2 linked regions of the Longimicrobium sp. genome follow. The protein of the gene in region 2 interacts with the protein of the main gene of each other region in a pairwise test. Links are inferred from orthologs where the notes say so. Each region holds a gene or a part of one and is shown on either strand. Other genes may lie near its edges.

Evidence for each region.
Region 1: the proteins of VIB55_RS25030 (region 2) and VIB55_RS03465 interact in binary tests that used the Escherichia coli proteins (3 or more experiments, as listed by UniProt). The link is inferred for Longimicrobium sp. from one-to-one orthologs.

What each region holds. Positions count from the first base shown.
Region 1 is NZ_DATBNB010000131.1:79-4,703, forward strand. Bases 56-3,520 are described here. They hold VIB55_RS03465 (2-oxoglutarate dehydrogenase E1 component), read right to left. Parts: upstream 3,151-3,520; coding sequence 256-3,150; downstream 56-255. In the rest of the region: VIB55_RS03470 (hypothetical protein), read left to right, coding at 3,612-4,529; VIB55_RS03475 (helix-turn-helix transcriptional regulator), read right to left, coding at 4,545-4,625. UniProt on the Escherichia coli protein: E1 component of the 2-oxoglutarate dehydrogenase (OGDH) complex which catalyzes the decarboxylation of 2-oxoglutarate, the first step in the conversion of 2-oxoglutarate to succinyl-CoA and CO(2).
Region 2 is NZ_DATBNB010000897.1:525-7,023, reverse strand. Bases 2,059-5,050 are described here. They hold VIB55_RS25030 (ABC-F family ATP-binding cassette domain-containing protein), read right to left. Parts: upstream 4,526-5,050; coding sequence 2,591-4,525; downstream 2,059-2,590. Other genes in these bases: VIB55_RS25025 (LEA type 2 family protein), read right to left, coding at 4,522-5,010; VIB55_RS25035 (UPF0175 family protein), read right to left, coding at 2,307-2,552; VIB55_RS25040 (UPF0175 family protein), read right to left, coding at 2,059-2,261. Also shown: VIB55_RS25050 (TonB-dependent receptor plug domain-containing protein), read right to left, coding at 1-1,423; VIB55_RS25045 (DUF3368 domain-containing protein), read right to left, coding at 1,537-2,019; more of VIB55_RS25040, read right to left, coding at 2,016-2,058; VIB55_RS25020 (ATP-binding cassette domain-containing protein), read right to left, coding at 5,534-6,262. UniProt on the Escherichia coli protein: Genetic data indicate it may be involved in ribosome assembly or function.

The sequences.
Region 1 (4,625 bases), on a different replicon or contig from region 2:
CGAGCCAAGCAGCTCGTTGACGCTCACCGTATCGCCCTCGGCTTTCACGATCTTCTCGATGACGCCGGCCGCCTGCGCCGCCACCTCGACGGTGATCTTGTCAGTCTCCAGCTCCACCAGGATCTCGTCCTTTTCGACGCGATCCCCTTCCTTCTTGGTCCACCGGCCCACCGTCGCCTCTACGACGGACTCGCCCAGAGGCGGCACCCGGATTTCAACGGCCATGCTGTTGCTCCGCAGCAGATGTTAGCTCCATCAGCCTTCCCCCAGCTTACGCTTTCCGATCAGCTCCGCGACCATCCGGCCGGCTCCCACCGACTCCGCCATCGCTTCGGCGGCGTCCAAGGACGGCGCGCCGGAAAGGGCGGCGAAGACCAGGCGGTGCTGCTCGGCCAGGTGCCGGTGCATGTAGCCCTCGGCAGGGCTGGCGCGGTCGGGGCGCCCCTCGTATCGCAGCGGCAGCTCGCCCAGCAGGGATTGCAGGCGAGGCGCCATGTAGTTCCAGGCGCCCATGTTGCGCGGCTCTTCCTGCACCCAGACGACTTCGTGCAGGTTGGGATAGCCGGCGACCACCTCGGTGAGCTCGTGCCCCGGGAAGGGATACAGCTCCTCCACGCGGGCGATGGCCACGCGCTCGATGCCTTCCACCGCAGCGCGCTCCTTGCGCTGGTCTTCCGTACCGCCGACCAGGTCCACGTACACCTTGCCCGAGCACAGCACCAGGCGGGTGATGGACTCCGCGCGGTCCGCGGCGGAGGCGTCGGGAATCACCGGCTGAAAGGTGCCCGTCGCCAGCTGGTCGATGGTGGACGACGCCAGCGCGTGCCGCAGCAGGCTCTTGGGGCTCATCACCACCAGCGGCCGCGGCTCCGAATCCAGCAGCGCCGCCTGCCGGCGCAGCAGGTGGAAGTAGTTGGCGGACGTGGTGCAGTTGGCCACGCGCATGTTGTTCTCGGCACAGAGCTGAAGGAACCGCTCCAGCCGCGCGCTGCTGTGCTCCGGCCCCTGGCCCTCGTAGCCGTGCGGCAGCAGCAGCACCAACCCCGTCCGCTGCTGCCACTTCTGGTACGAGGCGGCCAGGTACTGGTCGATCATCACCTGCGCGCCGTTCACGAAGTCGCCGAACTGCGCTTCCCACAGCACCAGCGCCTGCGGGTGCCCCACGCTGTAGCCGTACTCGAAGCCCACCACGGCCATCTCGGAGAGCGGCGAGTTGTGGATTTCGAACGAGGCCCGCGCCTGCGGCAGCAGGTGGAACACGTTCATCCGCTCGCCCGTGCGCGCGTCGCGCAGCACCGCGTGGCGATGGCTGAAGGTTCCGCGCTCCACGTCCTGCCCCGTCATGCGCACGGGGACGCCCTCGGCCAGCAGCGACGCGAACGCCAGCGCCTCGGCGTGCCCCCAGTCGATCACCGGCTCGCCGCTCGCCGCCTCGGCGCGCTTCTGCAGCACCTTCTCCAGGCGCGAGTTGCCCTGGAAGCCCTCGGGACGGCCGACGAGCCCCGCGTTCAACTCCAGCAGCCGGTCGCGCGGCACCGCGGTCTCACGCGGGCCCTGGCGCCCGTTGGGCGAGGGCGTCTCGTGCCCGTGCGCGCCGGCGTCCCCGCCCAGCCCCTCGAGCGTGCGCGAAAGCTCGTCGAGCACGCGCTTCAGCGAGGCGTCGGCCTCTTCGCGCGTCAGCACGCCCTCTTCCACCAGGCGGGCGGCGAACGTCTCGCGGGCGGTGGGGTGGTCCTTGATCACCCCGTACATCACGGGCTGCGTGAACAGCGGCTCGTCGCCCTCGTTGTGCCCCCAGCGGCGGTAGCCCACCAGGTCGATGACGATGTCCTTGCCCCACCGCGCGCGGTACGCCAGCGCGAAGCGCGCGACGCCCAGGCAGGCCTCTGCGTCGTCGGCGTTCACGTGCACGACGGGAATCTCGAACCCCTTGGCCAGGTCGCTGGCGTAGCGGGTGCTGCGGCCCTGCTGCGGGTCGGTGGTGAAGCCCACCTGGTTGTTGGCGATCAGGTGGATGGTGCCGCCCACCGTGTAGCCGGGCAGCGACTGCATGTTCAGGGTCTCGGGCACCACCCCCTGGCCAGGGAACGCGGCGTCGCCATGGATGAGCACGGCCACCGCCCTGCCGTGGTCGATGGCGGGCACGCCCGGGGCCGAGGTGTCGTCCTGCGCCGCGCGCGCCATCCCCACCACGATGGGGTCAACGAACTCCAGGTGGCTGGGGTTGGGCGAGAGCGACACGCGGACGGTGTGGCCGTCCACCTGGCGCTCGTCCGTCCACCCCATGTGGTACTTCACGTCGCCCGAGGGCTCGTCGCTGTTCTGGTACGCGTCGAGCGCGGGGGCGGCCTGCGCGCTCGCGAAGCCCGACAGCATCATGGCGTACGGCTTGTTCAGCACGTGCGTCAGCACGTTCAGCCGGCCACGGTGCGCCATGCCGATCATCACGTCACCGGCGCCCGCGCGCGCCGCCTCGGACACGATTTCGTCCAGCATGGGAACCATCAGGTCGGTTCCCTCGATGGAAAAACGCTTCTGCCCGAAGAAGGCGCGGTGAAGGAACTTCTCGAAACCTTCCACCTGCGACAGCCGGTCCAGCAGCGCGCGCTTGCGTTCCGCGGGGAGCGGCTGGGTGTAGCGGCGCGACTCGATGGCTTCGCGGATCCAGGTGCGCTCGTCGGGGTTGGGAAGGTGAAGGAACTCCCACCCGATGGTGCCGGCGTAGGTGTCGCGCAGGCGCTGCACTTCGGCCAGGGCGTTGGGCGACTCCGGCAGGTGGCCGAACACCACCGATGCGGGAAGCGCCGCCAGGTCGTCGTCGGTCAGGCCGTGCGTGGACGCGTCCAGGACGGGGTCGGGGCCGGCGCCGGGGCCCAGCGGGTTCAGCCGGGCGCCGGTGTGGCCGCGGGCCCGGATGGAGCGCGCCAGGGTGCGCGCGGCGAACGCCTTGGTAAGATCGGCCTGGGCGGGCGCCTGCGCGGCTGCCCCGGCCTGGGTGGGCGCTTCGATCTCCCGCAGCTGGGCGGGGTCGATGGACGCAAACCAGCCGCGCAGCCCCTCGTCCACGGACTGGGGGTCGCTCTGAAAACGCTCGAACTGTTCGAGCACGTAGGCCGCATTGGGGCCTGTGAACTCGCGAAGATCTGCCATGGTACACCCTCGTGGTGGCGCACGCCGCCGGATGCGCCCGTAAGCCCTTCCGCCGCTCGGGGCGGAGGGCGCAGCGCCGACAACTTAAGCCGCGTCCCGGCAACCCGCTACCTCGTGCGCGGACGCTTGGCTGTACGCACGGCGTGGGCCGCGTACGGGTCATCTCACGCGGAGGCGCGGAGGACGCGGAGAGGGACAACGGAATGCCTCACGCAGAGCCGCAGAGCCGCAGAGGACAACGGAGAGACAACTACGAGCGGGCCCCACACGGCGGGCACGGGAGGAGGAACGGGAGAGAGGAAGAGAGTGGAAAGCGCACTCACGCACTCACGCACTCACGCACTTTCGCACTTTCGCACTTTCGCACTTTCGCACTTTCGCACTTTCGCACTTTCGCACTTTCGCACTTCCCGGTACGTTCTCAGGGCTCCCCTGCATCCCCTTCCCGACGCGGTTCGTCCATGCGCAAAGCCGATCTGATCAACGGAGTAGACCAGGTGGTGCGCGCGTTGTCCGAAAGCGGGCTGGAGCTGCCGCTGGTGGAGGTGGCGCGGCTGGGATACCGGCGCGAGCCCGTTCCGGGCGAGCTGCTGACTCGCCTGCTAGGAGCTTTGCGCGACTACGGGCTGCGCGCCAGCCGCTTCACCCGTCCCGGCCGGCTGGTGGCCGAGGCGCTGGGCGTGACGGCGCTGGAGCAGGCGGACACCTGGTCGCTCCTGATCGCGGCGGAGAACCGGGCGCAGGAGGCGTTTTCGTTCGCGGAGCGGGTGCGTTTCGCCACGCAGCATCTGCCCGCCTTCTCAGGGCTGCTGGGGCAGGGCGGAATTCCCGTGCTCGACGCGCTTCGGCGTGCAGACGAGGCGGGCGGGCAGGCGCTGCTCGTTGTCCAGGTGATCGAGGCGCCGCGGCGGTTCTCTACCCCCGCGCGCCTGGCGACGCTGCTGGACAGCCTGGAGCTGCTGTACGGCGCCTGCGCCACCCTTCACGGCGCGCAGCCGAACGGCCTGAGCGTGGTGGGGTGCGATTCGGGGAGCGACAAGACGTTCGAGCTGATGGGCGCCGCACCGGTGATCGCCGCCGTGCGTGAGCTGATCGTCTCGGTGTGGGACCGCGTGGTGTTCTTCCGCGCACTGCCCGCCGCGCAGCGATATCGGCAGGCCGCCGAGAGCCTGCCGGTGCTGGATCTGGTGCGCGAGCGGCTGGATGCCGGCGAGATGTCGCCCGAGCAAGCCGAGTTGCTGCGCCGCCGCATCGTGGAGGGCACGGGCAAGTTCCTGGTGTCAGGCGCCACCATCCCCGAACTGCAGGAGCGCGCCTACGCCAACCCGCGCACCCTGATGGCCCCCGCCCCCAAGCTCCTCTCCGCCCCGACGGGCTGACCGGGCGTCAGCGGCTTACGAGAATGCGACGGTGCGCGCTTCGTCGGCGGGAACCAGTAGCTCCGTGCCCTCATCGTCGCCGCTCGGGTCTGCCGT
Region 2 (6,499 bases):
CGCGGAAGCGCGCGTCCTCCACGTTCCGCGTGCGCCAGGGCTGGTCGGCGGCCCCGTCGGGCTTGGCCCAGTCGATCAGCTGGTCCGAATGGCGGACGAAGCCCGCGAGTCCCAGCCGCACGCCGCGAGCCACGAACGCGCTGGCGCCCACCTCGGCGCTCCACGACTGCTCAGGCTTCAGGTTCGGATCGCCCACGTTCGCGGGATCCTGGTAGTACCGCTCCGTCCACGTAGGGGCGCGGAAGGCCCGTCCTGCCGATGCGCGGAGCCGCACTCCCTCCGAGGGCCACCACGCCGCGGCGGCTGACGGCGACCACTCCGTCCCGTAGCGCTCGTGCCAGTCCGCGCGCATCCCCGCCGTGGCGGAAAACCGTCCCCCGCGACCAGCCGCGGCCTCCACCAGCGCAGCGGCCCGCTGCTCCGCGCGGTCACCCAGGCGTGCGCTTTCCAGTTCGTCGCTGAACCACTCGGCGCCCCCAGCCAGCCGCAGCCCACGGGGCATCCGCCAGCGCGCCATCACCTCGCCGCCCCAGCGCAGGTTCGTGTGCTGGTTGCGGTAGAACGACGGGTCGGCGCGCCGCAGGACGAAGTCGTCGGCGTGCCGCCGCACGCTCAGCGTGGGCTCAACCGCGAACCGCGCCTCGGGAGCCGCGCGCAGGGCCAGCGTTCCCGTCGTGGTGCGCGTCTCCTCGTACGATGGGAACGGGCCGTAGAAACCGTCCGCGCCAAAGTCGCGCGCCGCGTGCCCCGCGTCGGCGTTCACCGTCCATTGGCCCACCGGCATCGAGAGCGCCAGGCGCCCGCTGCCCACCTCGTAGTCCGTCCCCGCGCGATGCCCGTCCGACCGCTGCCACTCGCCGCCCACGTCCGCCCGCACCCGGCCGACGTGCGTCGCGTACGAGAGCGCGGCCGAGCGCGTGTCCCACGATCCCGCCTGCGCGCGCGCCCGGGCACCCGCGCCCTCGCGCCGCGTAACGACGTGGATCAGCCCGCCCACCGCATCCGCGCCGTACAACGCCGACGCCGGCCCACGGACGATCTCGATGCGCTCCACCTGGTCCAGCGGCACCGTGAGGTTGAGGTCGAAGTGGCCGGTCTGCGCATCGCTGGCTCGAACTCCATCCACCATCACCAGCACCTGCTCGAAGGTGCCGCCGCGCACGGCCACGTCGGCCAGCGCGGGGGAGCGCGGCATCACGTCCACGGCCAGCGCCCACTCCAGCACGTCGGCGACGGTGCGGGCGGGGAGCGCGCGGATCTGCTCGGCGGTAATCACCTCCACACCACGCGTGGCGGCCACCAGCTCAGCCGCGGCGCGAGACGCCGCCGTCACCTGCACCGTGTCGAGGGGAACGGTCCGGGCCTGCGCCGGGAGCGCGGCCGGAAGGAAAAGAAGAGGAACGATCAGCGAACGAGCACGCATCAGCATCTACCAGGACGACAGCCGCCGCCGGGCGACGGAGCCTGCGGCGGCGATAAGGCTTGTGAGTGGCGGGAAGATAGATGGCGGCGAGCGGAGGGGCCAGCGGGCACTGCTCAGAGTTCGCCCGCGTCGCGAAGCGCGGCCTCGTACAGCCTACGTTTGATTCGGAACGCGACCGTACTGGTCATCTCATCCAGCACCGGCTTGAGCGCTGGAATCAATCCTTTCTGCTTCGCTTCAAGTAGAACGCCTAGTACTCCGGTAATTGGGAGGCCGAGATCTATAGCGATTCTACGAGCACGGCGCTCGTCAATGAGGAGAACTTCGGCATGGCTTTCCTGGGCTAGGCTGATCGCCTCCGCCTCCCCAGGACCAACCTGCTTCAGTAACTCCGCCACGCATAGGCGATTCACGACGGGAACGGCTCGGATCCACGTTGCAGACGCAACCTCGCGAGCACCGGGGCGGCCATCTCTCACCACCTCGCTCCAGACCGCCTGCGGAACGAGTACCTCTCCGTAGAGAGTGGCCAAGAGTGAGATCCGGCCCACCGACCCCATGGCGATCAGCGTGGACGAATCGCTGACGACGATCACAACCGGCCCAGCCGCCGCAACGTCGCGATGTCCTGTTCAAAATCGTCGACATCCAGGGTTAGCGGGATGTCGCGATTCGCCAGTAGGTGCATGAACGCCATGCGATCCATCCGGCCGAACCTGGCGGCCTGCTCGATGGTCAGCCGCTCCTGCTGGTAGAGCAGAAGCGCCATCTCGACGACCAAGTCTGACTCTGTCATCCCTGCCGATCGGACGAGATCGTCCGGAACCGCAACGTTCATCACTCCTCCCGGGTCACAATCGGCCAAGTTGCGATCGGACGATGATCACGCGCCCTGCTCGTACGCCCGGATCGCGGCAAGATCCTGCTCATACGCGGCGTCATACGGGATGGCGACGCCGCGGCTCGCGAGCAGGTGCTGGAACGTCACTCGCCCGACCCCGGAAGAGTCAGCCGCCCAGCCCATCGAGACTTTCTCGCGTTCGTAGAGCATGATTGCGAGTTCCAGCCGGAACTCGTCTTCCGTCATGTGCGTTACGAACAGCACCTCGTCCAGAACCGATCCACCCATGTCTTCCCCCTCGCGTCCAGACCGTACGATCCGCAAATCTACACGCCGGCCAGCTCTTCGCCAACCTTTTCCCATGCGGCGTAGCTTTCGGCCAGCTCGGCGGTCAGGCGGTCGCGCTCGGCGGCGAGGGTCTGGGGTCGCGACGGGTCGGCGCCGGCGGCGTACAGGGCGGGGTCGCCCAGGGCCCTCTCGATCTCGCCCACGCGTTCCTCGATCTCGGCGATGCGCGCCTCCAGCTTCTGCATCTCGCGCTCGCGGCGGCGGATCTCGTTCTTCGACATCGCGCCGCCCGCGGACGGCGAGCCCGCGGATGCTCCCTTCGGCTCGGCGGCGCGGGCGAGCGTCGCCGTGGCCGCCGATTCGGACTTGCGGCGCGCACTCCACTCCAGCCACTCGTCGAAGGTGCCCGGGTAGTCGACGAAGCGCCCGTCCTCGTACGCCCACACGCGGGTGGAAATGGACGAGAGCATCGCGCGGTCGTGCGAAATGAGGATCACCGTGCCCTCGTATCCCTCCAGCGCCTCTTCCAAGACCTCGCGGCTCTCGATGTCCAGGTGGTTGGTGGGTTCGTCGAGCAGCAGCAGGTTGGCCTTCTGCAGCGTGATCTTGGCGAGCGCCACCCGGGCCTGCTCGCCGCCGGACAGGTCGCCCACGCGCGCCTCCTGCTCATCTCCCGAGAACAGGAAGCGGCCCAGGTGGCTGCGCAGTTCGGTAAAGCTGAGCGACGGCGCCGCTTCCGCCACCTCTTCGCGGATCTTCCTGTCGGGGTTCAGGTGCGTGAAGTCCTGGCGGTAGTATGCCGGCCGCACCCCTGTGCCCATCGTCACCGAGCCGCGCTCCGGCGGCGCGACGCCCGCCAGCACGCGCATCAGCGTCGACTTGCCGCAGCCATTCGGGCCGACGAGCGCGATCCGCTCCGCCCGGGAGACCTCCGCGCTGAACGGCGAGAACAGCACGCGCTCACCATATGCGCACTGCACGCCGTCCACCCTCATCACCACCCCGCCGCTGCGCCCGCCCGACGCGAACTGCAGCCCCATCGCCTTTTCGTCGCGCCCCACCGCGGCCACGCGCTCCAGGCGGCCGAGGAGCGTGCGGCGGCTCTTGGCCTGCTTGGTTCGCGTGCCGGCGATGAACTTCTGGATGAATGCCTCGGTCCGGGCGATGTGCGCCTGCTGCTGCTCGAACTGCTTCCGCTGCAGCTCGCGCCGGGCCTCGCGCTGGTCCAGGAAGCTCTCGTAGCCGCCGGTGTACGGGTAGGCCGTCTGCTCTTCCAGGTGCAGGACGTGGTCCGCGAGCCGTTCAAGGAACACGCGGTCGTGGGAAACCACCATCACCGTCCCCGGATAGCCGCGCAGGAACTCTTCCAGCCACTCGGTGGAGCGCAGGTCCAGGTGGTTGGTGGGCTCGTCCAGGAACAGGACGTCAGGCTGGGCGAGAAGCGTCTGCGCCAGGCGAAGGCGGCCCAGCTCGCCGCCGGACAGGGCGCGGATCGGCTTTTCCCACGTGTCCTGCGGAAAGCCCAGCCCCTCGAGGGTGGCGTCGGCGCGGGAGCGCATCTCGTAGCCGCCGCGGCGCCGGAATTCCTCGACGTGCCTGTCGTACGACTTCAGCAGGCGGCTCGCCTCGGCCGGGTCGGGCTCGGCGCCCAGTTGCTCCAGCTCGCCCGCGATGCGCCGCTCCATCTCCACCAGGTCGGCGAAGGGCTCCAGCGCGGCCTCGTTCACCGTGGCGGCGCTCTGCTCGCCGCGGTTCTGCTTGAGCAGTGTGAAGCGCAGGCCGGGATGGCGCCACACTTCGCCCTCGGTGGTTTCCTCTTCACCCGTCATCGTGCGGAAAAGCGTGGTCTTCCCGACTCCGTTGCGCCCGACGATGCCCCACCGCTCGCGCTCGGCGACGGTGAACGAGACGTTGCGGAAAACCCAGCGGTCGCCGTACTGCTTGCCCGCGTTCTGCAGCCGGACGATGGTCATCGGCCCCCGAGAACCATCACCGAGCCCGTCTTGCGGAAGGGCACCTCGCGGCTGCTTCCGGCCGCGCGCACCCGCACCGTGCCGTTGGCGCGGTAGCTGATCTGCCCGGACCGCAGCACCGAGCGGAAGGCGTCGCCCAGCTCGGAGTAGCGGAAGTCGACGGGCACCTGCACGGTACGCGTCTGGCGCGCGCCCACCTCGATGCGCTCGCTGTAGGTGCCGCTGCTCATCCGCTGCCAGGCGTTTTCGTTGGCGCTGTCGCGCGGCGCGCGGATGAAAAGCTCGTAGCGCAGGTCTTCGGCGCGCACGCCGATGGGGTTGGGGTTGGTCACGCGGACGTTCACCAGCACCGTTCCGCCCGTAAGGCCAAGGCTGCCGATCTCCACGTTCTCCAGCTCGATCTCGGGACGCTTGAAGCCGGTGCACGCGGCGGATGCGAACGCCACCAGGGCGAAGATCGTGAGGGTCAGGGTACGTCTGGTCATCGGGTACTGCTCCCGTCGTAAGTGAGATTTCGACAGCCCGTTCTGGGCTGGTGTCGGCGCATTCGGGCGGGGTGGCCCCTCCCCGGGCCCCTCCCCCGGCAAACTGCGCCGGGAGAGGGGAGAACTTCACACCGGATACGGCTGGGTCGGCGCATTCCGTGGCCGCCCCCTCTCCCGGCCTCTCCCCCGCAAACTGCGCGGGAGAGAGGGGAACTTCGGTCCGGGTTCGACTGGCTGCCTCGCGTGCCGCGGGAGCCCCCTCCCCCCGGCCCCCGTCCCCCGCTGCGCAGGGGAGGGGGAGACCTGAATTGCGCTTCGGCTGGTTCGGCGCATGCCCAGGCCGCCCCCCTCTCCCGGCCTCTCCCCCATAAACCCCATGGGGGAGAGGAGAATTCGAGTGCGCTCCGGCTGGCCACGCGCACTCGACTCGCTCCCTTCCCCCGCGCAGTTTGCGGGGGAAGGGTTGGGGATGGGGGGCGCCCGCCCGAGCACCGGGCCTGCCTGCCCACACCTCGACCCGGTGTCAGCGCGGCCGGGCGACGGTTCCGTCCAGCGACGGTGAGCGGCGCCAGGCCGCCCAGTCCTCGCCTTCCAGCATCCGCCACTGCGCTCCCGGCTGAAGCATCAGGCCCCGGCTGCACCATGCGCCGACGAAGTCCAAGTCGTGGCTGCTCAGCAGCACGGCGGCTCCCTCGGCGCGGCGAGCGTCCAACTCCGTGGTCAGCCGCTTGGCGGAGGTGCGGTCCAGTCCGTTCAGCGCCTCGTCCAGCAGGATCGCCCTGGGGCCGTGCAGCAGCGCGGCGATGATCGCCGTCTTGCGCCCCATCCCCTGCGACAGCTCGCGGCACAGCGTGGATTCCGCGCCCGCCAATCCGAGCAGTTCCAGCAGCCGTGCCGATTCCCTGCCGGCGTCGCCCGCATCCATCCGGCGCGCCGCCGCCACGAACTGCAGCATCTCGCCCACGGTCAGCTCCGGGTACAGGAACGGCTGCTCGGGGACGAATCCCATACCCTGCGCCGCGGCGGCGAGGTCCGTGAAGGGGTCGTGCCCGCACAACCGCACCGTGCCGCGGTCCGGCAGCCGGTCGCCGGTGATGCACCCCAGGAGCGTGCTCTTTCCCGCGCCGTTGCTCCCCAGCAGCGCCACCGCCTCGCCCGGCTGAAGCGCGAAGGTCACGCCGTCGAGCACGTCGCGCTTGCGATACGCTTTCCGCAGCCCGTCCACGGCCAGCGGCGCAGATCGGTCGCGCATCATCGCCCCGCCGCGGCCAGCGACGCCGCCGAGCCCACCGCCGCGCTCGCCGCCGCGGCCAGCAGCCACATCCATCCACTCGAATCGGGCACGATCAATCCCCAGGTGATCCCCACGCATGCCGCCAGCGGCAGCCCCATCCCGAACGCCGCGGCCCAGCGCCCCAGCAGCCGGTCGCGGGCCGTCAGCCCCGCTGCGCGGTCCATCCACCGCATTCCGCCGCGCTCCAGCCGCCCC